DNA from 2 places in the Paenibacillus sp. J22R56 genome. Region 1 is predicted to be linked to the other one. Evidence: a T-box and tRNA genes for the amino acid it is inferred to sense, from the RefSeq annotation. Region 1 holds a T-box; the other holds one or more tRNA genes.
What was found. The T-box of region 1 lies ahead of argS (arginine--tRNA ligase). A T-box ahead of a tRNA ligase gene usually reads a tRNA of that ligase, here a tRNA-Arg.
Positions count from the first base shown of each region.

Region 1 (16,134 bases):
ACCAGATAACAGCTGGCAACATAAATAGATAGGCAGCCCTGAAACTCCAAACCTTCGACCAAGTTGTGTTCTTTTTTGGCTTTACGGCCTCGACTCTTGCCTCAACCCTTGCTTCATTCACAATCATTTTCCATCCCACCTCCTAATAGGTTTAAGGCTAATGTACATCCCATACGCAGCTCTTGCTCTTCATGTGGTTTTAGCTTCTTTCCCCCATTCAAAGAAAGCGGTTTCATTTTCTGATATTAATATAATATATTCAATATGTTATTTCAATACCCTTATGAACGATTTTAGGGATTATTTTGGAAAAAGAGCTTTATTTTCTAATATCACCTCATATTTGCCCTCCTTTTGTGTTACAACTTATTTATATAAACCTATACAACATATTTAATATATTTGTCGTATTGTGTTAGAAAATGAAGAAAATAATTTGCACATCCGCCTATATAACCCAGACTAAAGTACTATAACCAACATCTTACACCCGATGTTCATTCACTTTCTTATCAACTTCCCGACGTGCCCACTCTTACTTCCTATGTATATCAAGGAATCCATGTGTGCCATAGTATTCCGTATCACCCTTCAATGAAGGGCTATATACAGACGAAAGGAGCTGCCGCGGCAACTCCTTTTACAGCTTCACAAAACACTACCGCAGGAACGCTGGATACACTGTTGTCGCGCAACCTAGAAAACGAAGTACAACTAAACTTAAATGACATAGGAGGATGATTACAACCTCAAAGTGGTTTATAAGCATATTGTAGCCCACCTGTCACGATCTTTATATTTCACACCTAAATGAATAGATACAGATATTCTTGTTGTCCGGCAGCTTCTCTTGCACCCAACAGGGCCAATGAAACTTCGTTTATAACTATAAGAAACGAATGATTCTTAATGACCGCTGCCAATGCCTTGATAATAATACCCGATTCCGCGCATCCGCGCAGCATCCATCATATTGCGCCCGTCAAAGAAGTTGGGGTGCCGGAGGAGCTTCTTCGCTTTCTTCCAATTCAGCTGTCCGAACTCGGGCCATTCCGTGCACAGTATAATCGCATCCGCGCCTCTTAAGGCTTCTTCGGCTGAGGAACAGACTTTAACCGCCTTGTAGGAAGCGTGCACCGGCAAAGCAGCAAAGGGGTCAAACAACTGAATGTTGGCCTGTTCGAGTAACAATTGATCGATGATCCGTATAGCCGGCGCCTCCCGAATATCGTCTGTATCCGGCTTGAACGCAAGCCCTAGAACCGTAATGGTTTTATCCGCAAAGTCCCCCAGGCGCGACCGCGCCTTGTCGAGCAAAGAGGCGTACTGCGTGCGGTTGACTTCTATGACTCCCTCCAGAATACGAAGATTTACATGATGCTTTCTCGAAGTCGTAACCAATTCCGAGACATCTTTAGGAAAACAGGAGCCTCCATAACCCAGGCCGGCTTGCAGAAAGCTTGGCCCGATCCGGGGATCAAGGCCCATTCCTTCGGCAATTTCCTTTACATTGACCCCCAGCTCGTCGCAAAGTCTCGCAAGCTCGTTCATATACGATATTTTAGTTGCGAGAAACGAATTGGATGCATACTTGATAAGCTCTGCGGTCCTCGGCGTGGTTATAATCCAAGGGCACGCAAAAGGCCAATACAGCTTTTTAAGCTGCTCGGTTGCCCGCTGGCTATCGGTACCGATCACGATACGATCGGGCCGCAAAGCGTCTTCGACGGCCTTGCCTTCCCTCAGAAATTCGGGATTGGAAGCGACATCGAAGGGATAGGCTGTTTGCTGCGCCTCTTCTATCCACTTTTTGATCTGCTCTTGCGTTCCGACGGGGACAGTGCTTTTGGTGACGACAAGTTTATAGCCTTTCATCGAACGCGCGATATCCGCGGAGGCTTGCCCAATGTAGCGCAGGTCTGCGCTTCCATCCGGCAGCGATGGCGTTCCGACGCAAAGGAAAATAACGTCGTGTTCTTTAATGGCGGATTCTTTATCCGTCGTAAACTGCAAGCGGCCGCTGTGCACATGCTTGGCAATCAGGTCTTCGAGTCCAGGTTCGTGAAAATGCAGTTGTCCCTTCTTTAGCCGCTCGATTTTGCCTGCATCGATATCTAGTCCGGTTACCTGCCAGCCGATCTCGGCAAATACCATTGCGGTCGTGGCTCCTACATAGCCCGTACCGATAATCAGAATTTTCAAGGCTCCTTCACCTCTTTATCAAGGAGTGTCCCGGCGACAATGGAATGTTCGCCGATAATAACATTTTTAATAGGGACTGGGAGGTCTTTCATATGAACCCCATTCAATATGATGCTGTTCTCGATTTGACAGTTTTCCAGCTTCGAGCCCGCGCCCACAGAAACGTAAGGGCCGATCCGGCAATCCTTTAGCACGCAGTCTTTCTCGATCGATACTGGCTCCACGATTGTGCAGCGCTCCAGCCGGACAGAGTCGTGAACCCGTTTCTTCAATGCCTGCTCGTCCAACAACTTTTGATTGGCCAGCAGCCATCGATCCATCGTGCCGACGTCGATGTTCAATTGGTCGGTAACATGGTAAGCGACGACATATTGCTGCTCGATCAACCACTGAATCGCATCCGTTATTTCGTACTCGCCCCGCTTAGAGGGCGTGATTTCGTCGACGGCGCCAAAGATCTCCTTCGTAAACGCGTAGCCCCCTAATACCGCTAAATTAGACTTTGGATGCGCCGGTTTCTCTTCCAGACCTACGATGCGCGAATCTTGGATCTCCGCGATGCCGTAATCCTGTGGGACTGCAACTTCCGCGAGCAGCAAGGATACTTGTACACCGCCAAGCTCGACGTCGTTCTTCAGATCGGATAACGGAGCAGAAATCAAATTATCCCCGAGTAGAAGTAGGAACGCTTCGCCCGATATATAGTCTTCCGCTTGTTTTAGCGCATTCGCGATCCCCTTTGCCTCATGCTGATAGATGTACGTAATCGAGACGCCAAGTGCTTCTCCCTCGCCGAATTGCCCGCGTATGTCGGCTTCTTGAGATGGATGAATGACGATGCCGATACGATCTATTCCAAGCTCCATTAATTTCACGATCGATAATTGCAACAAGGGCGTATTGGCGACAGGTATAAGTGTCTTAGGCCGATTATTGGTAAACGGATATAAGCGACTTCCTTTCCCTGCACAGAGAATTAATCCTTTCAACAGCTTCTCACCTCTTTCTATCCATTTCTACTATTCTATGAAAACTGCTTTCATTTGGTATAGGCCATACCCTGTACACGATTTAAAATAGAACGCTGAGATCGGTGAAAGCGCCGTGCCCTGCACAGGAATTCATTCATATCCTACAAGGAATGCCTATGGGAAGAGACTGACCTAAGGAGTTGACAGACGTTTGAGAATTGCTCAAATATCGACGAATACGATTCCCGTACCGCCGAAGGATTATGGGGGCACGCAGCGCGATGTGCATTATTTAACGGAAGAATTGGTCAACCGGGGGCATGAAGTGTTTCTGTTTGCGAAGAAAGGATCCACCTCGAATGCTACCCAAACGTTCGAATACGAGTCGGATGATCCGAAAAAGCAGCTGGATTTTATTATTAAAAATCTCCCGCCTGACGTGGATATCATACACGATCACTACGGTATCGTTGCGAAAGCGAACCCGCCTATTCCGACGATCAGCAATTCCCATTCCAAAGGGATCAAGGGAGACGTGCAGCTTCGGGTATACGTCAGCAAATTCATCCTCCGTAAATACGGCAAACGAAAAGGCTATGCCGTCCATAACGGCATCCGCATGGAGGATTACACCTACACGAAAGACAAACAAAACTACCTGCTCTTCATGGGAAGATTAATCAAGGAAAAGGGCGTACACCTTGCCATTAAGGTTGCTAAAAAAACAGGCATGCGGCTCATCATTGCCGGCACGCTGAACGATAAATCCTATTTCAATGCTAAAATCAAACCTCATCTGGGCGAAAAAATCAGTTATATTGGTCCCGTCGGCGGAGACCGCAAACGCGAGCTGCTCGCCAATGCAAGCTGCGTCCTGTTCACGTCGACTTGGGATGAACCCTTCGGACTAGTCCTCATCGAAGCACTGGCCAGTGGCACGCCCGTGCTAGGATTCAGGAAAGGCGGCGTTGCCGAGGTGCTGACAGGAATGCCTCAGCTCTTATGCAGAACGACATCCGAAATGGCGTTGAAGGTTAAGTACCGCAAGAAGAGGCTGCCCAAAGCCAGCGAATGCAGACGTTATGCCAGGACCCGCTACTCCGACCGCATCATGACAGATCGATTCGTAAGTTTATACCAAAAAATCATCGATAAAAAATTGTATAAAATTAAAAACAATACATTATGGAACAGACGTAAAGCAAAGCTTCTAGCTACGCCGAATGGAGTTGATAAGTAAGATGGTCACCGTAATCGCGTGTACGATGAGACCCTCATGCATCGATAACGTATTCGAGAATTACGACCGGCAGCTTTGGAAGGACAAACAAATGATTATCGTCTTGAATAACGACAAAATGGATATCGGGCCCTATCAGGAGCGGGCAAGCCAATATCCGGAGAACGAAATCAGAGTGATCCAACTTCCTCAAGAACACAAGCTCGGAAAATGCCTGAACTACGCCATAAATTTGGCCGAGGACGGCATCATCGCCAAGTTTGACGATGACGATTATTACGGACCCGCGTTTTTGCGTGAAACCGCCGGTGCTATCAAAAGCGGTAAAGCATCCATCGTAGGAAAAAATTCCTCTTTCCTTTACTTCGAAGCCAGTCGTTCGTTGATGGTTTTCCGCAAGGGGGGCGAAAATAAATACGTGCGCAGCATCAAGGGCGGCACGCTGGTCTTCCGGAAATCGGTCTGGGAGCGTGTCCCGTTTCCCGAGTTCAAAGCGGTCGGCACGGATTCCGGCTGGGTCGGGCGGTGCGTCCGCAGAGGCTTTCGAGTGTATTCCGTATCCAAGCGGCACTATGTTTGTATTAGAAGAAAAGATATCAAAAGCCATACGCAAAAGAAAAGCACGCGCCTCTATATGTCGCACTGCAAGCTTGTTCTTAAGACGAAGCATTACAGACGGTACGTAAATTAGGCATGGCATGCACAGTTAAAGCACGCGAGGTCAATCGGCCTTCGGGAGTTGGCCTTGCAACATTGCACCCTCAACGTTTCTATTGAATCCTATTTTCCAGCCAGCTTCACGCCCGGCCGAAAAAGAGCTCATCGTGATCATCAACGAAAACTAGCCGATCAACCCGGCGCGATTTATGCCGACATGCCCGACACTGTCCTTGGCGATGTAGCCATATAGGCGGCCAATACTTGAACTTGCATGCGGGCTAGTCTGTGGACAAAACAACAAAATGAAGATTACATGGGTGCTCCTAAATGAGCGTCCTTTTTTTACTTTTATCACCGAATAACACGCTGTATTTTGAATTTTCACATCAAATTCATATCAACTATTCATAAGCGGAACAGTTTCACCCTCTACAGACAAACTTTACAGTCCTTAGATCCGCTACAGACAAGGAATCCAAGCATTCCGTGTCACCCTTCTTTACACCTACCTATCTTTGTCACATGATTCGTATGCAAGCCCATATATTAGTGTAACAACAACTGTTAAGGGGCTGGATGGCAATGAGGAGTAAAGCGCGCAAGGTAGCGATCGTCGGGGTTGGCAATGTAGGTTCAAGCTGCGCGTATTCCCTTATCAATCAGTCGATATGTGATGAAATCATGCTTATTGACCGTACGCCGGACCGCGCGATCGCACAGGCGCTCGATATGACACACGGGATGGACTTCGTTCACAGCCGTACCAAAATATACACAGGCACATATGAGGAATGCTCGAATATGGATGTGGTCATCTTATGCGCCGGAGGCTATCCGCCGAAAGGTCAAGACCGGATGGGCATGTTAATCTCGATCACTGACATTTACAAACATATTATTCCGCAGATTATGGACAGCGGATTTAGCGGTATTTTTCTCGCAGCTGCTAACCCAGTTGATGTCGTTACTTATGTCGTATGGAAGCTGTCAGGGCTTCCCCGCAGCTCTGTCATTGGTTCTGGCACCTCCATTGATTCCGCTCGACTTAAAACACTACTCTGCGAACATTTCCCTGTTGATCCGCGAAGCGTCCACGGGTATGTGCTTGGCGAGCATGGGGAATCACAGTTCCCGGCCTGGTCACATGTGACGATTGGCGGGAAGCCGATTCAAGATATTTTGACCCAGCATCCGGTCAGGTTCGGCCATCTTAAGCTTGATGAGATTGCACTACAAACCAAAAACGCCGGCTGGGAGATTTATACCCGCAAAGGCTCAACACACTATGGCATCGGCAACGCACTTGCCTATATTACCCGCTCCATACTGTACGACGAGCATCGCATCATCGCTGTCTCCTCGGTGTTGGAGCAGGAATATAACCAGACTGGCATTGCAGCTGGCGTTCCCGCTATCATTACCCACAACGGTGTCAAAGAGATCGTCGAGCTGAATTTATCTCCGGAGGAAGAGCAGCAGATGATATTCTCGTGCAGCACGATTAGGAGTGCAATTGAGCAGTTGTCACTTGGATGATACAATGGTAGGCATCATTCCAAGTCTGGGAGAATCCTAACATGACATTAAATCAGTGTACCGATCTGCAGCTCCAAGAAGAGATCCAGCGCGGATGCTCCGTGCTTGTTCTATACCGCAGTACCTTTTGCACTCCCTGCCACACCATTGCAGGACAACTAGAGGCCGTCGCTCCTGCCCTTCGTCAGGAAATGACCGTTACATCGGTCAATATTGATCTTTTCCCGCAGACTGCCGCTCCTCTGGAGCTTCGTTCTGTCCCTGCCCTTGCGCTCTACAAAGATGGCCAGCCGATTACCGTTATGCGGACTTTTGTGGCCTGCCAATCGTTCATCAACATTCTGAGCAGTCGAACGAAATAATAGATTGATTTTTCAGATAATATCCAGTATGATGCTCGTTATAACTAATATCGAGGAACGGGACAGTATCCTTATGATGTTCATGAGCAGCGAGCCGGGGTGGTGAAAGCCGGTGATGACAATTAAGGGGAAGAGGACCCGGGAGATGGCTGGCCGAACCTTACAGTAGGCCCGCCCGGTTCAGTACCGTTACAACGGCGAGATGCTTATAACGACGCGACTTCCATAGTCCCTCAATAAGCAACAAGAGTGGTACCACGGATTCAACCCCGTCTCTTTCCGAGACGGGGTTTTTTATGTTTTCACAAACAATTTGGAGGTCTTCTTATGTTAAAAGAATTCATTGCGGCATCCTTAGCAAAGCATTGTTCTTTAAAAGAACAGCAATTGATTGAGCTCTTGGAATTCCCGCCTAACGAACAGCTTGGTGACGTCGCTTTCCCCTGCTTTGCTCTTTCCAAGACGTTAAAGCAAAGCCCTATTCAAATTGCCGAACAGTTAAGTAATTCTGTTCAAAACGAGCTGTGGACTGCAGAGGCTGCCGGTCCATATTTGAATTTCAAGTTTAACCGTGCTGAGGTTATTAAGCGGTTCGCTAATGAACACCGTGAGAAGGGTCTGCGTTTCCCCAATCTGGGGTCTGGCAAACGTGTCATTATCGACATGTCTTCTCCCAATATCGCAAAGCCGTTTGGCATCGGACATCTGCGTTCGACGATGATCGGAAACGCCCTTTATCGTCTGCTAGGCAAGGTGGGCTATGAACCGGTAAACGTTAATCATCTAGGCGACTGGGGAACCCAATTTGGCAAAATGATAGCTGCTTACCTTCATTGGGGAGAGCCTGCTCAGAAATCCGAAGACCCGATTAAAGCCTATCTCGAGCTTTACGTCCGTTTTCATGAAGAAGCAAAGCTCCATCCCGAGCTGGAGGATGAGGCGCGTGAATGGTTCGTGAAGCTGGAAGCCGGTGATCCGGAGGCGCACAGCTATTGGCATCTTTTCATCGATGACAGCCTTGCAGCGTTTAATCAGCTATACGACCGTCTTGGGGTTTCCTTCGATCATTATCTTGGAGAAAGCTTCTATAACGATAAAATGGACGCCGTCGTCGAGCAGTTGTCACAGCTTGGGCTGCTTGAGGAAAGTGACGGTGCTTTGGTCGTCCGTCTTGATGAGGAGGGACTGCCGCCATGCATCATCAAGAAATCGGATGGTTCCTCGATTTATGCGACCCGTGATCTTGCAACGGCGATTTACCGGCATGAACAGATGCGTGGAGACGAGTTGCTGTATGTCGTAGGTGCAGAGCAGTCGCTGCACTTCCGCCAGCTATTCCTAGTGCTGGAGCGGATGGGCTTCGACTGGGCGAAGCAATGCAAGCATATCCCGTTTGGATTGATGCTGATGGATGGGCAGAAAATGTCTACTCGCAGAGGGAAAGTCGTCTTCCTTGAGGATGTATTGGATGAAGCATCAGCGCATGCGCTGCGCATAATCGAAGAGAAAAACCCTTCTCTCACCGATAAGGGTGAAGTTGCCGAGGCGGTTGGCGTAGGTGCCGTTATCTTTGGCGACTTGTTCCATTCACGGCTGCATGAAGTGAACTTCTCACTGGAGGACATTGTTAACTTCGAGGGTGAGACTGGGCCATACGTACAATACACCTACGCCCGGACGCAAAGCTTACTGCGCAAAGCAGGCTTGCAGTCCGAAGCAGCTGGTACAGCGGCAATATCCGACTTCAGCTTCGTTTCTAGCGATTACGCCTGGCCGCTTGCCAAAGCTCTGATGCACTACCCCGATGCCCTTTCCCAAGCCACACAGCGGTATGAGCCATCGGTCGTCGCCCGTTATCTAATCGAATTGGCACAGACGTTTAATCGGTTCTATCATCATGAGAAGATCATTACCGGTAACATAGCCGAGCAAGGGGCGAAGCTCGTGCTTGTCCAGATGACGGCAGAATGCCTTGAGGATGGGCTGAAGATGCTTGGGGTTAAGGCTTTAAAAGAGATGTAAATCAAAAGGGGCAGGTTCGCTATAGCGAACTTGCCTCCATACTTTATTCTCCAGCCTGCTTAATCATACTCTCAGCAATCCGTATCATATCCTTCCGGGTTAGTTCGCTGCCCATACTATCCATAATCGTATAATAGATGTTCTTCTGCTCATCATACCAGAACAAATAGTGAGGGATATCAGCACCCTGACTGTCGTCGCTCCTATAGAGAGCCTCTTGTCCCCCGATCCGAACGGTCTCTGAGGTAGCGGAAGCTGACTGAGCTACGGTTGCCTTTCCTCCATGCTGCGGAATGTCGGGACCAATCTGAGCCATTAAGTTTAGTACAGTGGATCCGTTAGTAAAACTTAAATTCACACCAAGTGTATTCGTCCAGTCCACTGGTTCGACAATAAGCTTATCCGCTCCCTTTTCTGCGGCTACCCGTTCCAAAAGCTTCTTCTGCAGCTTATCGTAGGCGGAGTGATCCTTGTCACCGCGCATCGGTGGCCTCGGAGAGATCTGCCCATGTTTGAACACATAACCTTCCGGCAGGTAATCCGGCATCTCTAACCGTGGCCCTGATAATTGCCGCAATTTCTGTACATAATCATCGTAAGATCTGTAGGAAAGGTTAAACTCGAACTTGATTGGATTAGTCTTGTCGTATCCATTCGAATTCAACTTGTCATCATTAATATAATAGGCGAGCATTTGCCCCGGCTTCAGCAGCTTCAACACCCGCTGGCGGTAAGCATCGAGCTGTTCGGCTATATCTTTGGGCAGAGGGTAAATTGGAGTTTCAGCGACTGCTTCAATAACTGTCCGGCCATTAGAATCATGAATTTGCACATACTCCGTAGCGGCATAAGCTGTCAGCGATCCTATCAACATGACTCCAGTAATAGCAGTTATAGCCGCTGAGCGACGGATCGGCCTCCGGCGCCTGCCGGTTGGGTCCTTATTGCTCAGCTGATTAATCCGTTCCATAACGGATTGTGTGATGTCTATGTCCGGATAATCAGCCTCCGTTTTCGCGTAACGGATTAAAGCTTCGTTTTCAACAGTGATCGTTGTACGATCCATTCCTTCTCCCCCCCCTTCTCCAGCATATCCCGTACTTTCTGTTTGGTCCTTGCGATTCGTTTCTTAACCGATTCTGGACTTTTACCGATAATGGCTGCTATCTCCACACTTGTCCTTTCCTCGAACACACTTAGAACAAGCAGATTATGCTCCACAATAGAAAGACGCTTTAAGACAGAATCAAGTGGTGGGCTGAATAACTGTCGATCTACGATCTCTTCAGGACTCGCTACTGATTTGTCCGGCTGGAACAAAGCGCGCTTATGTAGTTGCAAACGACGCCTTCGAAGAGCATTTAAGCAGTGCCGGTAGGCGATCTTGTATAACCATGCTGAGAACCCGGCCGTTGGCCTATAGCTCTGAATCGACTGATACGCTTTTACGAAAATATCCTGTGCCGCGTCCTCTGCCTCCTGCTCGTTCTCGAGCATCCTGCAGCAGTATATAAAAATTCGGCGTTGGTACAATTCGACGATTGCCGCATAATTCTCAGTACGCCCATCTTGTACCGAGACAATCCACTTCTCAATCATTTCCGTATCCGTCTATGCCTCCCCCTTTCCTTTCCATTTGTTCTATATAACACCTCGCCTATGCTCCAAGGGGACATTATTTTAAAACCTGTTAATTTTCAAGCTTACCGCAACCTTCCTGGTTTTTCCATTGTATATAATTATAGGTTTATCAATCCATTCAATGATCGGACTGAAAGCGGGGAATCTCGATTTGAATTGGAAAAAGACATGGAAATTGGCGGTAGCTATTTTTCTGATTATTACCCTAGTCACAGCATACTGGTTCTACCATAACCGCAGCGAAGCGGTGTACCAACGAATCATTAATCAGGACGGTTACAGCTTGTCTCTTGTTAAGGAGGGCGTATCAGCTGAGTTCTTTCTGCAACCAGAATGGATTCCGGAGATTGGAGTGAAGAAGCTCAATCTTGTAATTGCAAAGAAATTCGATTCAGACATCATTCTAGATGAGATCGTAAAACGCGAAAACGACTTCTATATTCAGTTGGATATTAGACCACATCCGAATAAATCTTCCGGGCAGTTGCTAAGTACTTCTCTAATCACAAAGGGTTCTGTTCTTAACTCATCAGGCTTTGAGTGGCAAGTCACCGATACCTCTGGAAAAGATATACTTGGGGATAGCTATGGCGCAGGTGAAGGGCCAGGGAATCTAACCTCTATCAACATCAGAAATACCGAGCTTGAGAAGTTTAATCAGGGAGCAAATATCCGCTATACGGGCTATTACTTGTATGGATACCAGCAGTTAAATGGAACGTCTTCCTCGATCTGGCTCCCTATCCTCTTTATTATACTGGTTGTTGGTAGTCTGATTGTGCTCTACCGGAAGCGCTCAGAACCGGAAAACAACTTGGTGTGGAAGCTTATCGGCCATTTGCTGATTGGAGGATTTACGTTTGGTGTGAATCATGTTCGGCTGCCGATCGGCTTTGCTATATACCTGTTATGCTTCCGAAAGCCAAGGCCCAATCATTCCATTAAACATCAAGCTGCGCTGCTTGGCTTGCTTATGTATATCTTGCAGTTAACGGTGCCTTCGATCGTTAATCATTACAATTCAGAGGCTAAACACACTGTCCTCCAACATGTATCTATTGAGGAGTTTGGACTTGAAGGGGTATGGAAAATGGTTGCAGCCCGTGCCACAATTAGTGATCAGGCGAGGATACTGGGCTTTGAGACGATACTTACTGACAACGACGAGGTTAAGGAACTGGAAATCCAATTGGTGGATGTGGATGCCAAAGGCCGCTACATTCATACAGCGGCTGTTTACCATGCTTCGAATCACTCGGTTGATCTGAAGCACAGCTCGACGAAAGAATGGTTACAGTTTCCTAGACAGCTCTTGGCTGATTATTTCTTCGAGCAAATCCAGAGCCTTCAGTTGATGAAATTAAAACCTACAGGCGGCGATCATCGGTATGTGAAGCTGGAGCTAATGGAGGAAGGTCAGCAATGGAGTTATGCAGTGAAGGGCGAGAACAACTTCGGCGTTGATGAAAAAGGGGTCTATACGATCTTTGACGAGCAGCTTCCGGTGACGGCTAATCACATGATGGTATGTGCACCACAAACTCTGGATCCCACCTCCTACTGTGATGACACTGCACAATATTACTTTCGTATCGTAGCAGGTGGAGCTCGGGAATAACATTATAACTCTGTATGAAAACGACAAACGGCTTCGTCCCAGCGATGAACCGACGCTGTCTTAATAGACAGTATCGATTCACGCTTAGACGAAGCCGTTTCATCATGTTATAAAGCTTAAGCTCTCATGGATGCAGGAATCAATTCATTCTCAGTCACTTGACGGTCAAAAAAGGCTGCATTTTTCTCAAAGCAGTTGCAGTAGTAGTCTTTCATGCACAGCGGGCATGGAACGTTGAGCAGACGAGTTACGCCTGTCAAATGCCACTCAGGCTTGGAGTTGTAGAAAAGTCTTGCTTTGGAACCGTCTGCAAGCGTCATAATGTACTGGAATAAACCGGATTTCATGTCTTTGTCCGCTAAGGTTACGCTCTTAATTTGAAGTTTCGAATTCAAGATTTTCACCCTTACTGTTCGTATTCAAGCTTGTGTAATAATACCCTTTATAGCGCCCGAAGTCAATATTTACGCCCTAGCACGAGCTACTGTACAAAATTTTGTAACAGTTATTAAATTAGAGTATAATCTAGTTTACACATACTTACTTGCATAGGAGGTGCAGCGCACTCATGATCAAACTGGGTATTCTCGACCAGTCTCATATTAACGAAGGACAGACTGCAGCAAGCACTTTGAAAGACACCACTCGTCTGGCACAGGAAGCCGACAAACTCGGTTACGGCCGGTACTGGATTTCGGAACATCATGCAGGACGGATGTTATCCTTCTCTAGTCCGGAAATTCTAATCGCCCATCTGGCAGCAGCTACATCACGCATTCGTGTAGGCTCCGGCGGCATTATGCTCCCCCATTACAGCTCCTACAAAGTTGCAGAAAACTTTAAGCTGCTCGAAGCGCTTTATCCTGGTCGGATTGATGTTGGTCTTGGCCGTGCTCCCGGCGGTATGCCGATAGCTACAAGAGCGCTGCAGGAAAACAAATACGTTGATATTAACAAGTATCCACAACAAATCATGGATTTAATCGGATATTTGCGCGGCAAGCAGCCGGAAGGCCATCCTTTTGCCGGTTTGCATGCAGCCCCTGCCATCGAGCAGATTCCCGAGGTTTGGCTGCTTGGGTCCAGCTACGAGAGCGCACGTATTGCCGCCCAGCTTGGAACCAGCTACGCCTTCGCGCAGTTCTTCGGTACACCGGGTGGAGAAGCAGCGATGAAGCATTACCAAGAAAACTTTGAGCCGTCTGTCATTAATGAGAAGCCGCATTCGATGGTTGCTGCTCTTGCGATCTGTGCAGATACACCGGAAGAGGCGAATGAATTGGCGCTTAGTACCGACCTCTTCTTCCTCCTTCTTCAGAATGGCGTTGATCAGATCAGCTTCCCTTCTGTTCAAACCGCCTACGACTATCCCTATACGGAGGCCGATCTGTACCGCATCAATTCCGCGCGGGAACGCCGGATTATCGGTACGCCGGACCAGGTAAAAGCTGGTATTCTACAGCTTGCAGAGCAATACAACGCCGACGAGGTACTCGTCATGAGCTCGATCCACAACTTCGACGCGCGTGTGAAGTCGTATCGGCTGATCGCTGAGGCGTTTGGTCTGCAGGGGTCTAAGTAAGCTGCCGGCTACATTGGATTCCATCCAGTAAAATGAACACTCAAAAGAGGCGAATAGAAGCTGCGTTGGATTCTATCCAGCGTTTTGCGTTCTATTCGCCTCTTTGCTTCTAAAGCAGCTGATTGCGTTGGATGAAATCCAACCCAGCAGTAACTGGACAAGTTGACAGCAGATTGTGCTGTACAAAATCCAACATAACTTCAGAAGGAATTACACCAGCACCAGACTGCAGCAGAACGCGGCTAGTGTGGCGGAGTCAGACTGTCTACTATTCCTCGTAGATCATTTTCCGCGTCATACCTCCGTCGATTACCATATTGATGCCGGTTACGAAATCATTGGCCGGATCGGTTAAATAAAAGCATGCTCTGGTAATGTCGTCAGGCCTGCCGACACGTCCTGCAGGATGCTGCGAATGATCTTCTGGACGTAGCGCATCGTAATCTCCATTCTCGATCCAGCCCGGGCTGATTGCATTCACCCGTATATGATCGGGACCTAGCGACACAGCAAGCGCATGTGTGAGCGCGACGATCCCGCCTTTTGACGCCGCATACGCTTCAGAGTTAGGCTCGGACATTAGCGCACGTGTTGACGCCAAATTGACGATCGCTCCTCCTCCATGCTGACGCATCTGCTTGGCTGCTTCCTTAGCACATAAGAACGTGCCGCGCAGGTTTGTGTTTATTACATAATCCCATTCGTCCAAGGCCAGGTCATAGGGGGATTTCCAAATCCCTAGTCCCGCGTTATTGATCAGCACATCTACTCGTCCTAATTGCTCTTCAATGGCCTGAAAAGCCTCTTCAATCGCCTCCGGTCGGCTAATATCTGCCGTAAAAGCAGCAGCCTGCCCTCCCGCAGTTACAATGCTTCTTACCGTCTGCTCCACCAGTTCCGCGTCACGTTCGACAGCCGCAACACGTGCACCTTCGGCTGCATAACCAGCAGCAACTGCAGCTCCGATCCCTTTGCCCGCACCGGTAATGACAACAACTTTCCCATCAAACCTCATCTTCATCTATACCCCTTCCCTAATAAAGCATTCGCCACAAATAAAATGTCGCATAAGACTCCCAGCCCTTCCAGCCTTCCGCCATCTGCCTAATCTCTTTAATCGTTGGCTTCACACTGCTTCCGGTAAGGGCTTTAATTGAGTTATGCAGACCTACATCCGCGATTGGAAAAGCATTCGGAAGCCGAAGGCAGCGCATAAGCGCATAATTGGCTGTCCAAGGCCCGATGCCGCGAATGCCTGTCAACCTCTTCTCTATGGTCTCAAAATCGCTAAGTGCCAACAGCTGCCGCTTGCTTAATGATCCATCCGCCATCAATTGCGCAACACCAATCAGATACTCGGATTTTTTGACTGACATCTGCATAGGGGCCATATCCTCCGAATTTAACGCCGCAATTGTCTCGGGAACCGGGAACCGCCAGAATGTCCGATCTTCCCGCTCAGTACTTTGTCCATAGACCTCCACAAACCTGCGCTTCAGCCTGTAGGCAAACGTCAGATTAATCTGCTGTCCGATAATCCCCCAGCATAACGCCTCGAATAGATCAGGAATCCCAATATTCCGAAGGCCGTGGAAACGATTGATTGTTTGACTAAGCAGAGAATCCTGACGGGCCATCTCGTAAAATGGCAGCAGATCATGATCGAAATCAAACCATTCCCTGATAAAAGCCTTTATTTCCATCTGCCGCTGCTCACTAACCGTTTCCTCACCAATTATCCGCACAAGAAGAGTTCCGCCATCAGTGGACTCCCCGATCTCAACTACCGCTGGCTCTTCCCCTATTGGGATAAGCCGATAAACCTTATCGCCTTCCACCTGATATAACGGCTCGTTTGGTGATCGCTGCAGGTAGCTGATTGTCTCACCATAACTAAAAGGCTCTGGCACCTGTATTTGAAGCAGAGCTGACTTCGTCATGGATATCCTCCTTTTATGTGCTAATACAATTAATTCTACTACGACTATTCAACCATACCAAACAGACCGGCTGCTTTCGTATTCTTGCGGTTTCATTCGCACTTGCTAACGAATCCTTCCCCATTCGAGGTATACTGAGCGTAGAGGTGACAAAAATGGAAAATAGCATAACAGCCTGCATTCCGGAAGACAAATGGCTTGCCGTTCTGTCGAATGACAGCACTTATGATGGGCAATGGTATTATGGAGTGACCACAACGGGAATCTTTTGCCGGCCATCCTGCAAGTCCAAGCCTCCTAATCGTGAGCATATTCGAATTTTTCATCATGCAGAGGAAGCCATGTCTAAGCAATTTCGTC
Region 1 covers NZ_JBWDNV010000008.1:127,557-143,690, forward strand. Annotated here, with positions in the region: gene AC0YNT_RS19640 (ABC transporter permease) at 1-127, opposite strand, end outside; gene AC0YNT_RS19645 (UDP-glucose dehydrogenase family protein) at 907-2,202, opposite strand; gene AC0YNT_RS19650 (sugar phosphate nucleotidyltransferase) at 2,199-3,191, opposite strand; gene AC0YNT_RS19655 (glycosyltransferase family 4 protein) at 3,385-4,413, shown strand; gene AC0YNT_RS19660 (glycosyltransferase family 2 protein) at 4,415-5,104, shown strand; gene AC0YNT_RS19665 (L-lactate dehydrogenase) at 5,656-6,609, shown strand; gene AC0YNT_RS19670 (thioredoxin family protein) at 6,651-6,971, shown strand; T-box leader at 7,016-7,251, shown strand; gene argS (arginine--tRNA ligase) at 7,299-8,993, shown strand; gene AC0YNT_RS19680 (DUF4367 domain-containing protein) at 9,037-10,059, opposite strand; gene AC0YNT_RS19685 (RNA polymerase sigma factor) at 10,020-10,592, opposite strand; gene AC0YNT_RS19690 (hypothetical protein) at 10,786-12,252, shown strand; gene AC0YNT_RS19695 (hypothetical protein) at 12,369-12,647, opposite strand; gene AC0YNT_RS19700 (LLM class flavin-dependent oxidoreductase) at 12,821-13,834, shown strand; gene AC0YNT_RS19705 (SDR family NAD(P)-dependent oxidoreductase) at 14,103-14,849, opposite strand; gene AC0YNT_RS19710 (DNA-3-methyladenine glycosylase family protein) at 14,869-15,774, opposite strand; gene AC0YNT_RS19715 (bifunctional transcriptional activator/DNA repair enzyme AdaA) at 15,930-16,134, shown strand, end outside.

Region 2 (16,134 bases), 280 kb from region 1:
GGAGAGCATCTGCCTTACAAGCAGAGGGTCGGGGGTTCGATCCCCTCAGCCTCCACCATTACAGCTTTGGGGATTAGCCAAGCGGTAAGGCAACGGACTTTGACTCCGTCATTCCAAGGTTCGAATCCTTGATCCCCAGCCATTTATTACGAGCCATTAGCTCAGTTGGTAGAGCACCTGACTTTTAATCAGGGTGTCGAAGGTTCGAGTCCTTCATGGCTCACTTTTCTTAATAAGTTTCACCCATGCGCGTATGGCGGAATTGGCAGACGCACCAGACTTAGGATCTGGCGGGCAACCGTGGGGGTTCAAGTCCCTCTACGCGCACCATACTTAACACTCAACCTTCAGGAGATGTCCTGAAGGTTTTTTTGTGCTACATTGTAGCCATACGACTTAAGGAATGAGGGAGAATAATGATGAATGAAATGATAGGTTTACTGAAGCAGCATCGCTCCATTCGGAAGTTCACGAAGGATCCGGTTACTGCTGAACAATTGGATGCGATATTAACGGCAGCACAACAGGCGTCGACCTCAAGCAATATGCAGGCATATTCGGTTATTGGTATTACTGATAAGGAACTTCGCAGTGAGCTGGCAAAGCTTGCAGGCAATCAAGCTTATATAGAAGAGAGTTCTGTTTTCCTCGTCTGGTGTGCGGATCTATACCGCTGGGAACAAGCGGCTAAGCGGCATTATGATGGGGAAATACTTAGTACAACAGAAAACTTCATTATTGGAACAGTAGATGCTGCTCTGGCCGCTCAGAATGCTGCTGTTGCCGCGGAGTCACTTGGGCTCGGTATCGTGTATATTGGCGGCATACGTAATCAACCAGAACAAATATCTGAGCTCTTAGAGCTTCCTCAGCATGTGTATCCGGTGTTTGGCATGTGTATTGGTGTTCCAGATCAATCTCCGCTTGATCGACCACGGTTGCCACTTTCAGCTGTTTATTACGAGAATAGCTATAATACGAGTACTATAGATTCAAATATTGATGCTTATGACGAGACGATGAGCAATTATATGAAGGCTAGGTCAAATGGAAAGGCAGGCACAACCTGGTCGCAGGCTATGGCAGCCAAGGCAGGGCCAGTACGTATGCATATGCGCTCCTTCCTACAGAAGCAAGGATTCGAGCTCGAATAAGTTTATGTGCCTATCGTGAACCGAAAACTGACTGTCAATGCATGTGGACAAGTATCACATTTCTGTCATTGACATCTCATCTGAGAACGATTATCATTATACCTAGTTAATTGATAATTGTTATCACGGATGCGCAGTTAGCGCATAATAACTGAAACGGGCCGCTTTACGGCATCGGAAGGAGCGTGCAGGTCACATGATTCGTCTTACGACTTCGAATCTCGACATTGCTTATGATGATCGTCTCATCGTTCAAAATTTAAATATTGCTATTCCTCAAGGTAAGATTACAGCCCTTGTAGGATCCAATGGATCGGGCAAATCGACCATCCTGAAGACGATGGCGCGTTTGATGCATCCATCAGGAGGCAGTGTACTGCTGGACGGTAGATCAATTCATAAGCAGTCAACGAAGGAAGTGGCGAAGCAGCTGGCTATTTTGCCGCAAAATCCGACGGCCCCAGACGGTCTTACCGTTGCAGAGCTCGTATCTTATGGACGTTTTCCCTATCAGAAGGGCTTTGGCTCGCTGACCAAGGAAGACCGCCGCATTATTCAATGGGCAATTGAAGCTACCGGGATGGGTGAATTTACAGATCGTCCAGTAGATCAATTATCGGGCGGCCAACGTCAACGTGCATGGATTGCGATGGCTCTCGCGCAAGAGACAGATATATTGTTCCTTGATGAGCCAACAACGTTCTTGGATATGGCCCATCAGCTTGAAGTTCTGCATTTGCTGCAGAAGCTTAATGAGATGAATAATCGTACGGTTGTCATGGTTGTGCATGATTTGAACCATGCTTCTCGTTACGCTCACCATATGGTTGCGATTAAGAAGGGTACAGTTGTAGGTGAAGGTACGCCAGCCGAAGTTATGACACCGGATATTTTACGTGAGGTGTTCAACATCGAGGCAGACATTGTACCGGACCCGCGTACTGGTGTACCTTTATGCTTACCTTATGCATTGGCTGGTGAACCGGCTGCTGATAAAGTGTTGGTAACAGCACAGCCTGAACGTATTCTGACTGCAGCAGGGGCATAATGATTAGCTTTAAAAAGCCGTGCTAAGTAAGCACGGCTTTTACTTTTCTAGGTCCTCTAAAATAATCTTAAAAAAACTTTTATAAAACAGTTGCATTTTGTTTTTGAAGGTGATATATTATTACTTGTCGCCGCGATGATAAACAAAACGGACGACAGCGAAAGTAACATGCGGAAGTGGCTCAGCGGTAGAGCATCGCCTTGCCAAGGCGAGGGTCGCGGGTTCGATTCCCGTCTTCCGCTCCATATTGTGCGGCCTTAGCTCAGCTGGATAGAGCGTTTGACTACGAATCAAAAGGTCAGGAGTTCGAATCTCTTAGGCCGCGCCAATTTTTCTTAAATACTTACTTATACTTGTCGGGATGTAGCTCAGCTTGGTAGAGCACCTGGTTTGGGACCAGGGGGTCGCATGTTCAAATCGTGTCATCCCGACCATTTATACGCGGGTGTAGTTCAATGGTAGAACTTTAGCCTTCCAAGCTAATAGCGTGGGTTCGATTCCCATCACCCGCTCCAGATTTTCAAACAATCTCCTTCTTCGGAAGGAGTTTTTATATTTTATATCCTAACATTGGCAGCCCTTGCGGGGGCTGCCTTTCCTGCGTTCTAAAAAGAAAGTGGGCGCTTCGGGCTTCAACCGAGCGTCATTTTGTAGTATGATGAAAAGAAGATGAAAATGCGTTAAAGTACAGGAGGATCAGTATGTCGGACCAAGTAACATCGACTTTATCGGCACAACACCGGCCGCAGGCTAACAATTTGCTGCGCAGAGACGTCCGTTTCCTAGGCAACATACTCGGGGAAGTGCTCGTCCATCAAGGTGGCCGTGAGCTGCTGGATATTGTTGAACAAATTCGTGAAACAAGTAAAGCCTTGCGCGCAGAATTTGTGCCTGAGCTTTTTGAACAGTTTAAGACGACGGTTTCATCGTTAAGCCCGGAAATTCGCCATCAGGTGATCCGTGCCTTTGCGATCTATTTCCAATTGGTCAACATTGCAGAGCAGAATCATCGTATTCGCCGCAAACGTGATTATGAGCGTTCGGCTGGGGAAAGTGTACAACGCGGTTCCATCGAGAGCGCTATTTCGGATTTGAAAGAGCGTAATATCGATATTGAAGGTGTTCAAGAGATCTTGAGCAATATTTCACTAGAGCTCGTTATGACTGCGCATCCAACGGAAGCGACGCGTCGTGCCGTGCTTGATATTCATAAGCGGATTGCTGAAGATGTAATGGAACTTGATAATCCGACTCTGACTTACCGTGAACGCGAGATTCTTCGGGACAAGCTGCTGAATGAAGTGCTTATTCTATGGCAAACTGATGAGCTTCGTGACCGTAAGCCAACTGTTATTGATGAAGTACGCAATGGCTTGTATTATTTCGACGAGACATTGTTCGAAGTGCTTCCTAACGTATATGAAGAACTGGAACGCAATCTTACTAAATACTATCCAGGCGAGAAATGGCATGTACCAAGCTATCTGCGCTTCGGCTCATGGATCGGCGGAGACCGCGACGGTAACCCGTCGGTAACTGCGAAGGTAACATGGGAGACGCTGACGCTTAACCGCCAGCTTGCTATTAAGAAATACGAAGAGAAATTACATGAGCTTGTCAGCATTCTGAGCTTCAGCACAAACCTTGTTGAGGTATCGGAAGAGCTGATTAGCTCCATCAAGAAAGATCGTGAGCATGTCGAACTGAAATGTATCGACCTGTGGCGTAATGCGAAAGAGCCATACCGCATTAAGCTCGGCTTTATGCTTGAGAAGCTGGCTAACACTCGTGATGAGTCCCTCAAAGGCTCTGCTATGCGTTACAACAGTGCAAGCGAACTGCTTGATGAACTGCATATCATCGACCGCAGCTTACGCGGCCATTTTGCAGATTACGTAGCCGATACACATATCGGTAAGCTTGTCCGTCAAGTTGAGCTGTTTGGATTCCATATGCTTGCTTTGGATATCCGCCAGCATAGCCAAGAGCATGAGAATGCGATGTCGGAAATTTTGGCGAAGATGAATGTTGTAGCGAACTACGGCTCGCTTTCCGAAGAAGAGAAGATTGCTCTTCTCAGCAAATTGCTGGAGGACCCTCGTCCACTTACTTCGTCGCATCTGGATTATTCTCCATCGACTCGTGAGTGCCTGGACGTATATCAAACGGTCTACAAAGCACAGCAGGAGTTTGGACCAGAATGTATTTCGACTTATCTGATTAGTATGACGCAAGGTGCAAGCGACATGCTGGAGGTTATGGTATTCGCGAAAGAGGTAGGATTATTCCGTAAAGAAGCAGACGGCAGCGTTCGCTGTACACTGCAATCGGTACCTCTCTTCGAGACAATTGATGACCTGCATGCTGCTCCTGGTATCATGAAGCTGCTCTTCGAACTGCCAATCTATCGTCAAGCCGTAGCAGCAAGAGGCGACCTGCATGAAATCATGCTTGGTTACTCCGATAGTAACAAAGACGGCGGCGCGGTAACGGCGAACTGGGAACTGCGCGTAGCCCTGAATGATATTACAGCAACTGCTGGTGAACACGGCGTTAAGCTGAAGTTCTTCCATGGACGCGGCGGTGCACTCGGCCGTGGCGGCATGCCGCTTAACCGCAGTATTCTTGCACAGCCTCCACATACCGTTGGCGGCGGCATTAAGATTACAGAGCAAGGCGAAGTATTGTCTTCGCGTTACTCGATGCAGGGCATTGCATACCGCAGTCTTGAGCAAGCATCATGGGCGCTTATTACAGCGGCACGTCTTGCGAAATATCCACAAGCTCAGGATGATGCCGTGTTGAAAGAGTGGGAAGAGATTTCACGTTCCATCTCCGAGACTGCATTGAACAAGTACCAGGATCTGATCTTCCGCGATCCAGACTTCCTGACTTACTTCAAAGAGTCGACTCCACTTCCTGAGGTAGGCGAACTGAACATTGGTTCCCGTCCTTCGAAACGGAAGAACAGCGATCGCTTTGAGGATCTGCGTGCGATTCCTTGGGTATTCGCTTGGACGCAAAGCCGTTACTTGCTGCCTGCATGGTATGCAGCGGGTACTGCGCTTAAGCAGTACACGGGTGATGATGAACAGCGTCTGACAACACTGAAGACGATGTATGAGAAATTCCCGTTCTTCCGTTCGCTGATCGACAACCTGCAAATGGCACTTGCTAAAGCAGATTTGACGATTGCGAAGGAATATGCGGATATGATCTCCGATAGCACGATTCGTGACCGTATCTTTACTCAAATCGAGAACGAGTATAAGCTGACTTCGGATATGATTCTGAGCATTACAGGACAAGATGAGATTCTGGATAACGTACCAGTCATCCAAGAATCGATTCGTCTGCGTAATCCGTACGTTGATCCACTCAGCTACATGCAAGTTCAGCTCCTCACAGAGCTGAGAGAGCTTCGTGCGAAGGATGAAGATGATCCTGAACTGCTCCGTGAAGTTCTTCTTACGATTAACGGAATTGCAGCTGGTCTGAGAAATACAGGCTAATAGAAATATGGATAAAACCGGACATTTGGCTTATTACAGTCGAATGTCCGGTTTTTTGTGTATTTGTCTATTTCTTTATCCTCCTTTTAAATTCACTTAAGTTTGATTTAAGGTACATGCCTCATGATAGGAATCAAGCAAGGGACATGAATCGCAAATCGCGGTCGTAATGAAAAGGAGCGATAAAGATGAACAATGAATATGAAAATAACCACAATAACGTAAATGATACAGATAAGCCGGAATCCACAGCGGAACATAAACCTTACACTTATACTTACGGACCAAATCGTTCTGCATCTAGTCTTCGGACAGCCTACGAGAATCAGCTAATGAAGATGACAGATGAAGGCGGGGAACTAGGGAATTCAGGATGGGGAAGCAAGAAACCAGGCAAGAAGAAGTCGCAGGCAAAAGCGATGGTGGCCGCTTTTCTAGTTGGCGCCGTGGTCATCAGTGGTTTCATGTATGCATCGGACCGGACAAACTTGTTCACTGGTAACGAGCAAGCTTCCACAGTAGCAACAACGACCGCAAGTAACTCGGCGCAGCAAGCAGCCGGTGTAACAACAGCATCAGTTAGTGTTGATGCAACTATCGCAGATGTCTATAAAGCAGCATCTCCAGCAGTAGTAAAGATTGAGAACTACACGCAGCCGGTGCAAAGCAACGGCAGAGGTTATGGAGGAAGAGGCGGATTCCAAGGATTTGGAGAGATGCCGCAGACACAAGAGGACAGTGGTCAGTCTGGTTCGACAGACAGCTCACAGCTTGAACTGGCAGGAACGGGCACAGGGTTCTTTTTCGAATCATCAGGCTATATCCTAACTAACCAGCATGTTGTCGCAGATGCGTCGCAGGTGAAGGTTCAAGTAGAAGGCTATGATGAGCCGTTCATTGCAGAGGTAGTAGGGGAGAATGCGGATCAGGATTTGGCCGTTCTCAAAATCAGTGGAACAGAGGCATTCCCGACACTCGCAATCGGTGACTCGAATCAAACGGCTATTGGCGACTGGGTGATCGCAATTGGTAACCCATATGGCTTCGATCATACCATGACGGTTGGGGTACTAAGCGCGAAGGAGCGTCCAATCACAATCAGTGACGAAGACGGCGATCATGTGTATGAGCATTTGCTGCAAACGGACGCTTCGATTAATCCAGGTAACTCCGGTGGTCCGCTGCTGAATGCAAGTGGCCAAGTGATTGGTATCAACACTGCTGTGAATTCTGAGGCGCAAGGTATTGGTTTCGCTATTCCGACAAGTACGATTCAAGAGACACTTAAACAGCTAGTTGGTCATAATGTATAAAGCCATTATTTGATAAATTATCTAAAGCGGAGAGGCATGCGGGCCTCTCCGCTTCTTCTATAATAAGGGCAGAATCGAAGAGGACTGACGTGCCTTTCCGCTTTGCTATATAAGGACAGAACCGATATAATAGACCAGGTGTGAATGGAGGATTTTTGTAGTATGGAAAGATCATCTGGCTATTGGACAGCGGTTGTTATGGTCCTTATAGCTGCGGCTTGCTACGGAATTATGTCATCCGTTCTAAAGCTCGCTTATGAGAAAGCTTATACCTTTCAGCAAATTACAGTTCATCAAGTAGGGGCCGGTGCGATATTACTTTGGCTGCTGGTCCTCATAAGACCAGGAGCATGGAGTAAGCTCGCTTTCAGCTGGAAGCACTGGGGGGCTTTAGCTTTTACCGGTATTTTTGGATTAAGTATGACGACTGTCTTATATAATCAGACTTTGGAGAGACTCGATGCTTCTTTCTCAATTGTCTTGCTTTTTCAGTTCATGTGGATTACGATTTTGCTAGAAAGTTTGTGGAAACGTAAATGGCCCACGAAATGGCAATGGGCAGCGATTGTGATGGCGATGGCAGGGACGGTGCTCGCGGCCGGACTGTTTGAGAATAAGCTCACCGATATGGATTGGGCAGGTGTATGGTTTGGCCTTGGCTCTGCGGTAACTTATAGCTTATTCCTGCTCCTGACAGGCAGAGTGGCGCCGGGTTATGATCCCGTTTATAAATCTGCAATTATGATGTCATTTGGCTTTGTTGTTATTGCAATTATGTATGGATATAAGGCGTTTGATGGCGGCCTTGAAGGAGAATGGGGCCTTATCGGCTGGGGAATTGCGCTTGGACTAATCGGACAGGTTCTGCCGACGGTCTTTTTTACAGCCGGTATTCCGAGAATCGGAAGCGGGCTTGCGTCCATGCTTGGATCGATGGAGCTGCCTTTCGCGGTCGTTAGTGCCTGGCTGATTCTAGGCGAACCGATATCGCTTGGCGGTATTGGCGGCATCGTGCTTATTCTAGGCGGCATTGTGCTAGCTGAGTATGGTTCACGCTTACGTCAGTCAACCATTCAAACGTAGAACCATGCTTACGAAGTAAGAATTATCACGAAAATCACGTGACTGTACCATGCTTACGAAGTAAGAATTATCATAAAAATCATGTGACTGAACCATGCTTACGAAGTAAGAATTATCACAAAAATCATGTGACTGAACCATGCTTACGAAGTAAGAATTATCACAAAAATCATGTGACTGAACCATGCTTACGAAGTAAGAATTATCACAAAAATCATGTGATAATTCTTTTTGGGAGGATGAATAGTGAATGTATTGGAAGCCCGCCTAGCTCGATTAGCACTTAAAGGCGACCAGCGGGCATTTGCTGAGCTTGTAGGACTGTATCAGGATAAGCTGTTCCATATGGCCTACCGAATGTTATATAACCGCCAAGAGGCGGAGGACGTCGTTCAGGAAACCTTCCTGCGGGTCTATAAAAATCTGGAGCGATATGACGAATCGCTTAAATTCTCCACGTGGATTTACCGGATTGCGACAAACTTATGTATCGATCGGCTTAGGAAACGGAAGCCTTCGTACTCTCTGGATGCGGAATCAACAGATCATGAGGGGCTTGATGGCTACTCCATGATTCCAAGCGATAACCGTACGCCAGAGTCAGAGCTCTTACTTACAGAGACCCAGCGTATTATTCATGAATCGATTGACTCGCTGCCTCCGAAGTATAAGACGATTATGATGCTTCGATATATTCAGGAGATGTCTCTGCAGGAGATCAGCGATGTACTCGATATGCCGGTAACGACGATTAAGACTCGTGTTCACCGAGGCAGGGAGTTTTTACGAAAAAAACTCGAGCATAAACTGTAGTTCAATTTTCGCAAAAAAGTGAAACATCATGTGCGAGCTGTACGTACTCTATAAATGAGGAGAGCTTATGCGAGCAAACGAAAGAAAGGACTGGCTGCTATGAATTGCAACGTCGCGGGCGTATGGATGCATGATTATTTAGACGGCGATCTGCCGCGTGAAGATGCACGAGAATTACAGACTCATTTGAGCTCATGTCCCGCTTGCCTAGCCCGCTTTGAACAGCTGGAGAAGACGGAAGCGATGATGCTGAGCACGTTAGAGCATACCGTTTCCATTCCCGATTATGATAAATCAGCTTTGACCAATCGTATTATGGCTGAGCTGCCTAAGCCAGCAAAATCGAAAGAGCGTCGTGGCTTGCTGCGGTACATTTATAAGTATCCGGGCCTTACAGCTGCTGCTTTGTTCGTGCTTGTTATGCTTGGAAGCTTCACCTCGATGTGGGATCAGGATTCAAAGCTGATTGTATCCGGTGAAGATCTGCAGCAGGTTGTCATTAACGGAAATACGGTCACGGTTCCTGAAGGTGCCCACGTGAAGGGTAATTTGGTTATTGAGAATGGAACTGCCGATGTGAAAGGTGAAGTGGATGGCAATGTAACGGTCATCGACGGCAATCTGAATCTTGCATCGACTGGTTACATTACAGGACAAAGCCGGACCATTGATCAGGCGCTAGACTGGTTCTGGTACAAAGTGACGGAAACGTTCAGCGGATTGGCTTCTTAGGACGAACTGCCTCTCTTGCAGAGAGGCAGTTATTTTTTTCTGAAAAAAAGGGTTTCCAAGTGCAATTCTAGAAAACAATAAAGTTAAGACCAGATAAAGTGTAAACGGCGGAACCGTTATTATAAATAGCGGCATACGTTTCGCGGATGAAATATAAGCACAGAATAGAAAGATCATATACATTCTTATATTTTAAAGATAATTGTCGTCGGCAGTTTGGGGGTTGATCTGTGAATTATTTCAATGATTTGACTTGGAATGGCTGGATTAAGGACATTATTGATATTGGCATCGTTAGCTATATTATTTATAAATTGATTTTGCTCGTGCGTGGCACAAGGGCAGTTCAATTGCTTAAGGGGATATTGGTCTTGGTCGGCACCTGGGCGATCAGCACCTGGTTTAATCTCTATACGCTGAAGTGGCTGATGAATCAGATGTTCACATTTGGCGTCTTGGCGGTACTTATTATTTTCCAACCGGAGCTTCGTCGTGCGCTGGAGCAATTGGGTCGCGGCAAGCTGTTTGCTCGTACCTCAACGCTGGAGCGCGATATTGTTGCCGAACAGATTGAAAGTGTCATGAAGGCTGTTCAGCATATGGCTCAGCGAAGCATCGGGGCATTGATCGTCTTTGAACGAACTACAGGAGTAACCGAGCTGATTGAATCCGGGATTCAGATGGAGTCACGGATTACGTCCGAGCTGATCATGAACATTTTTACACCTAATACACCGCTGCATGACGGGGCGGTTATTATCCGGGGTAATCAGATCATGGCCGCTGGCTGTTATTTGCCGCTTTCGGAGAATCCATTTATCAGCAAAGAGCTTGGGACCCGTCACCGTGCTGCTATTGGGGTCAGCGAAGTTAGTGATGCTGTTGCTGTTATTGTATCGGAAGAAACAGGACAAGTTTCCCTTGCTATTAACGGGATGATTGTTCGTGATATTAAGGAAGAATCGCTGATCTCCAAGCTGTTCGAAGAGCTGACGCCAAAACAGACGAGTAGTAAGGAGCGAGCAACCGTATCCTCGTTCTCGTTCTGGAAGCGGAAAGGAGGCCGCGATGGATAAGTGGTTAAGTCATCCGACGATACTCAAGATCCTTTCTGTTGCGATTGCGCTGCTCTTGTGGGCAATGGTTCATTTTGATCCGGAATCGACTCCGGCTACCGTGACCTCCTCTTTGAATACAAAAGTCATTGAGGCGGCCTCGGTTATTCCGACAAATCTAGATGAAACGAAATATGCACTTGTAAAAGTAGAGCCTACTGTCGTTCGGCTGGTCGTTGAAGGGCGGAAAGCAAGCCTGTTGACGCTGAATGAGGAGGATTATGTTGTACATGCAGACTTAAGCAATATTACAGCTGGTGAGCATGTGGTGCCGCTGACTTATGATTTGCCTAAAGGTATTACCCTTGTGGAAAGTTCGCCACGTTCCATTACGGTGGATATTGTAGAGATTGAGACGAAGACATTTGATCTTGGGGTCGCAACGGAAGGGACACCTGCGAATGGTTATATTGCCGGTACTCCATCCGTGAAATCAGGTACAATCGTGAACATTACACTGCCGAAGGACGAGATGGCTCTTGTAGGAGCAGTTCGTACAACCGTTGATATCGAAGGTGCAGAAAAGTCAGTTGTGAACAAGAAAGCACAGGTTATTGTGTACGATACCGAAGGGGAAGCGATGGAGCATGCAATTGTTCGTCCTTCCACAGTAGAAGTTGAGGTTCCAGTCACACCGCCGCTGAAGACAATGCCGTTGCAGCTTGGATTTACGGGAAGCCTGCCGGATGGTTTAAGTGTCAGCTCGGTGAAGGCGGATATCGATAAAGTCGCCGTGTACGGTGATCAGAAGCTGCTGGATTCGATGGAAACCTACACGGGCGGCGTAACCATCGACCTATCGAAGATTAAGGAATCCGGTACTGTGAAAGCGAAGGTTACAGCTGTCGGTGACGTGAAGATGGTAGAACCGTCTGAAATTGATGTAGAGGTTAAGGTAGTGGCTTCCCAGACGTTAACGCTTGACCGTACCGTTAAATTAAACGATCTGCCGGAAGGACTCACGGCGTCGTTCAAGGACCCTGACAATGGTCATGTATCGATAACGGTTCGTGGTGCGCCTAATATGCTTGCAGCTCTGCAGAACGACGATGTGAAGCTGTCAGCGGATTTGAGTGATGCCAAGGTTGGAACGACAACCGTTCCGCTCCTTGTTAAACTGCCGCGATTTATTGATCTGGCAGAGGAAAAACCAACTATTAAGCTTGATATCACGGATAAAAATGCAGCAAGCGACAGCAACAGCAACTCGGAAGGAGCCGGGGATGTTCCGGCTGGCGGCCAGCCTACCGATTCAAATTCATCCGGTAATGCAACCGACCCTCCTCCTGATAAGAATACAAATACAGGAACGGGTGCAGGTAATGGTACTGGCTCAGGCACGGGAACTGATTCCGGTTCTAGTACCGATCCTGATTCAGATGAAGATCCCGCTGAGGAACCAAGTACTACTCCATGACGGAATGTGAGTGGAGGCGGGAAAAGCGGTAGTTAAAAGTAGTTCAAAAGCGGCCTCAGATCGAGTAGGATTAGGAATAGGCCATTGCAGCAGCAGATTTAACGACAAAAGGGGCATGAGAAAATATGGGGAAATATTTTGGTACGGATGGCGTGCGCGGTGTAGCTAATCTAGAGCTGACTCCGGAGCTAGCTTATAAAATCGGCCGTTGCGGCGGTTATGTCTTAACAGGCCAGGCGGATAAGCCGAAGGTAGTTATCGGTCTGGACACACGGATCTCGGGTCCAATGCTGGAGGCTGCGCTGATTGCAGGTCTTCTGTCGATTGGTGCGAGCGTTATTCGACTTGGCGTCGTATCGACTCCAGCAGTTGCTTATATTACACGTGAATTAAAAGCAGATGCAGGTGTTATGATTTCTGCTTCCCATAATCCGGTTCAGGATAACGGCATTAAGTTCTTTGGCGGGGACGGCTTCAAGCTGTCTGATGAAACAGAGCTTGAGATCGAGCGTCTAATTGATGCTGAGGTCGATGAACTTCCTCGTCCAATCGGCGGCGAGATCGGTACCGTAACGAATGATGATAATGCGAAATATCGTTTCCTTGATTATTTGAAAACGACAATTAATGGTGATTTCAAGGGCCTTAAGATCGTACTCGACTGTGCACATGGCTCGGCATACGAGCTGGCACCAAAAGTATTCCGCGAGCTTGGTGCGGAGATTATTACAGTTGGAGCGGAGCCGGACGGCCGCAACATTAATGCTGGCGTGGGTTCGACGCATCCGGAATACTTGCGTGAGCAAGTGTTAGCGCATGGTGCAGACCTGGGTCTTTCGTTCGATGGCGATGCTGACCGTCTGATTGCTATTGATGACAAAGGCGATGAAGTCGATGGCGACTATATCCTTTGCATTTGCGGGGATGCGATGAAGCGGGCTGGCAAGCTCAAGAATGATACCGTTGTAACGACTGTAATGGCGAACATTGGTTTCTTCAAAGCAACGCAGCGTATTGGTCTGCAAACGGCTCAGACGGCTGTTGGAGACCGTTACGTGATGGAAGAAATGCGTAAGGGCGGATATAACCTTGGCGGTGAACAGTCCGGTCATGTTATTTTCCTCGATTACAATACAACAGGTGATGGTATTCTGACGGCTCTACAACTGGTTGATACGCTGGTAGCTTCGGGCCGCAAGCTGAGTGATCTGAAAAACCTGATGAGCAAATATCCGCAAGTGCTGGTGAACGTTCGTGTAGAGGATAAGAGCTTATATGCGGGTAATGAGGCTATCGTTAAAGCGGTTGAGGAAGTTGAGCAGGAGCTTGGCGATAACGGCCGCGTACTCGTTCGCCCATCCGGAACAGAATCGCTGATCCGTGTTATGGCCGAAGGCCCAGAGAAAGACCAGATTGAGGATTATGTGGCTCGAATCGTTGATGTGGTGAAACAGCAATTAGGCTAAAGGTTAGCGGGTTTAAGTCTACTGCCGACTAATTGCCGACAAATACAAAAGTCTCCACGATTCCGTGGAGACTTTTGTATTTGCGGCTAGGCGATTTGAATATATAGGTAATGTAAGGGATTTTATTTGCTTCAAAAGTTGGGGCAAATGTATGGCGGGGCTTGGGCATTTTGGACGAGAAGGCGGATATTATTAGGAGAAATTACCGGAGTTGTTCGTCCTGCGCCTAAAGTTCAGGTTGCGAAACCAGTCGAAAGTGAATATGATAGAAAGTATGATTCCAGCAGGAAAGCGAGGATAGTGGTTGTAACTAGTAATATAAGCGCCAGAGCTTGCGTGATGATTTGCCTTATGGAGTTATGAGCATGAGGGATCATACGGGAAGCTGACGAGGTGAAGGTGTTCGAATTATTCGGCGGGGACCTTCCGGTTATTAAAGCCAACCGAAAGCCGATACGCAAAGGGATTGGGCGACCGATCTTACAAACGTACGGCAGGCTGCACTTGTTGTTTTGATTTATTTGCATTCATTCGAGGAATTAAACATGCTCCCGTATGTCTATGGTGCCGCCTGATAGGTTGGCACGGGCAGAGGGGTAATACGCCTGTGCCACATATCGGCTGGCATCCGTATTCATAGTTGGGAGACAACTATCGATTAAACGGAGGTCTTTATTATATGTGTGGTATTGTAGGATATATTGGTAAACGTGATTCTCAGGATATTTTGATCGAAGGGTTGAAGAAGCTGGAATACCGGGGTTATGACTCCGCTGGTATTGCGGTATTCACAACGAACGGACTGGAGATTAAGAAATCCAAAGGCCGTCTGGCTGTGCTTGAGGATAAGCTGCGTGATGAGCCGCTGCAAGGTTCGGTTGGTATCGGTCATACACGTTGGGCAACTCATGGTAAGCCATCTGACGTTAACTCGCATCCTCATACAGATAACTCGGCGAAGTTCTCGGTCGTGCATAACGGCATTGTCGAAAACTACCTGGATCTGAAAGAGGAATTAACGATTAAAGGCCATCGTTTTGTGTCGGAGACTGACACTGAAGTTATCTCGCACCTGGTTGCTGACGAATATGATGGCAACATTGTCGAAGCAGTACAACGTGCTGTAAAACGTATGCGCGGCGCATTTGCGCTTGGCGTATTAACAGAATTCGAACCAGAGCGTCTGGTTGCAGTTCGTTTTGCAAGCCCGCTTGTTATTGGCGTTGGCGAAGGCGAGAACTTCATTGGCTCGGATATTCCGGCAATTTTGGAGCATACTCGAAATGTGTACATCTTGAACGACGGCGAAATGGCTGTATTGACACGTGATGGTGTCGAACTCATGACGACAGAGGGCGAATTTATTTCCAAGGAAATATACCATGTCGATTGGGATCTTGTGACAGCGGAGAAAGCCGGATTTGATCATTTTATGCTGAAAGAGATTCACGAGCAGCCGAAGGCATATCGTGATACAATGCTTGGCCGTATCGCGGATGACGGCAAGTCGGTTAACCTGACTGAGCTTTCGATGACAGCTGATTATGTGAAGTCGATTCGCAAAGTGCATATCGTTGCTTGTGGTACGGCTTACCATGCAGGTATGGTTGGTAAAACCGTTATTGAATCGCTCGCACGCATCCCGGTTGAGACGGACGTAGCATCGGAATATCGTTACCGCTCACCAATCATTACACCTGATACGCTGGTTATCGTTGTTAGCCAATCGGGCGAAACAGCAGATACACTTGCAGCGCTTCGTGAAGCGAAACGTAATGGCGCTCGTGTTCTGGCAATCACTAACGTTGTAGGCAGCTCGGTTGCTCGTGAAGCGGATGATGTGCTCGTAACTTGGGCAGGTCCAGAAATCGCGGTAGCATCGACAAAAGCTTACACTTCGCAGCTGATTGCATTCTACCTGTTTGGTCTGCACCTTGCTGGCATTCTGGGTACGAAAGACGAAGCAACAGTTGCTGGTATTATCACTGCGCTGGGTGAGCTTCCTGAACAAGTGGAGAGCATCCTTGAGAATGCTCCAGTGCTGAAGCAAGTAGCTGAGTCGATCTCTCATCATAAAAACTTGTTCTTTATCGGCCGCGGTGTCGACTATGCAGTCGCACAAGAAGGCTCGCTGAAGCTGAAAGAAATCTCGTACATTCACTCGGAAGCATATGCAGCAGGTGAGTTGAAGCACGGTACACTAGCTCTGATCGAGGAAGGTATTCCGGTTATTGCTTTGGTAACCCAAGAAGAGCTGTATGAGAAAACACTGAGTAACATCAAAGAAGTAAAGGCCCGCGGCGCTCATGTACTGGGTATCGTAAACGCAGGCAACGAAGTTGAAGTAGCTAAATCCGTTGACGAATTATTCGCGATTCCGAAGACATTGCCACTTCTGTCACCAGCTCTGTCAGTTATCCCGCTGCAGCTGATCTCGTACTATGCATCCCTTGCACTTGAGCATGACGTTGATAAGCCGCG
Region 2 covers NZ_JBWDNV010000008.1:403,887-420,020, reverse strand. Annotated here, with positions in the region: tRNA gene AC0YNT_RS21025 (tRNA-Val) at 1-58, shown strand, start outside; tRNA gene AC0YNT_RS21020 (tRNA-Gln) at 68-142, shown strand; tRNA gene AC0YNT_RS21015 (tRNA-Lys) at 151-223, shown strand; tRNA gene AC0YNT_RS21010 (tRNA-Leu) at 248-330, shown strand; gene nfsA (oxygen-insensitive NADPH nitroreductase) at 420-1,154, shown strand; gene AC0YNT_RS21000 (ABC transporter ATP-binding protein) at 1,351-2,202, shown strand; tRNA gene AC0YNT_RS20995 (tRNA-Gly) at 2,373-2,447, shown strand; tRNA gene AC0YNT_RS20990 (tRNA-Arg) at 2,454-2,530, shown strand; tRNA gene AC0YNT_RS20985 (tRNA-Pro) at 2,560-2,636, shown strand; tRNA gene AC0YNT_RS20980 (tRNA-Gly) at 2,644-2,717, shown strand; gene ppc (phosphoenolpyruvate carboxylase) at 2,904-5,714, shown strand; gene AC0YNT_RS20970 (S1C family serine protease) at 5,903-7,027, shown strand; gene AC0YNT_RS20965 (EamA family transporter) at 7,190-8,110, shown strand; gene sigW (RNA polymerase sigma factor SigW) at 8,357-8,923, shown strand; gene AC0YNT_RS20955 (zf-HC2 domain-containing protein) at 9,023-9,655, shown strand; gene cdaA (diadenylate cyclase CdaA) at 9,886-10,731, shown strand; gene AC0YNT_RS20945 (CdaR family protein) at 10,724-12,187, shown strand; gene glmM (phosphoglucosamine mutase) at 12,313-13,653, shown strand; gene glmS (glutamine--fructose-6-phosphate transaminase (isomerizing)) at 14,333-16,134, shown strand, end outside.
Region 2: it encodes a tRNA-Arg, which carries the amino acid that the T-box ahead of argS (arginine--tRNA ligase) is inferred to sense. The anticodon was not compared.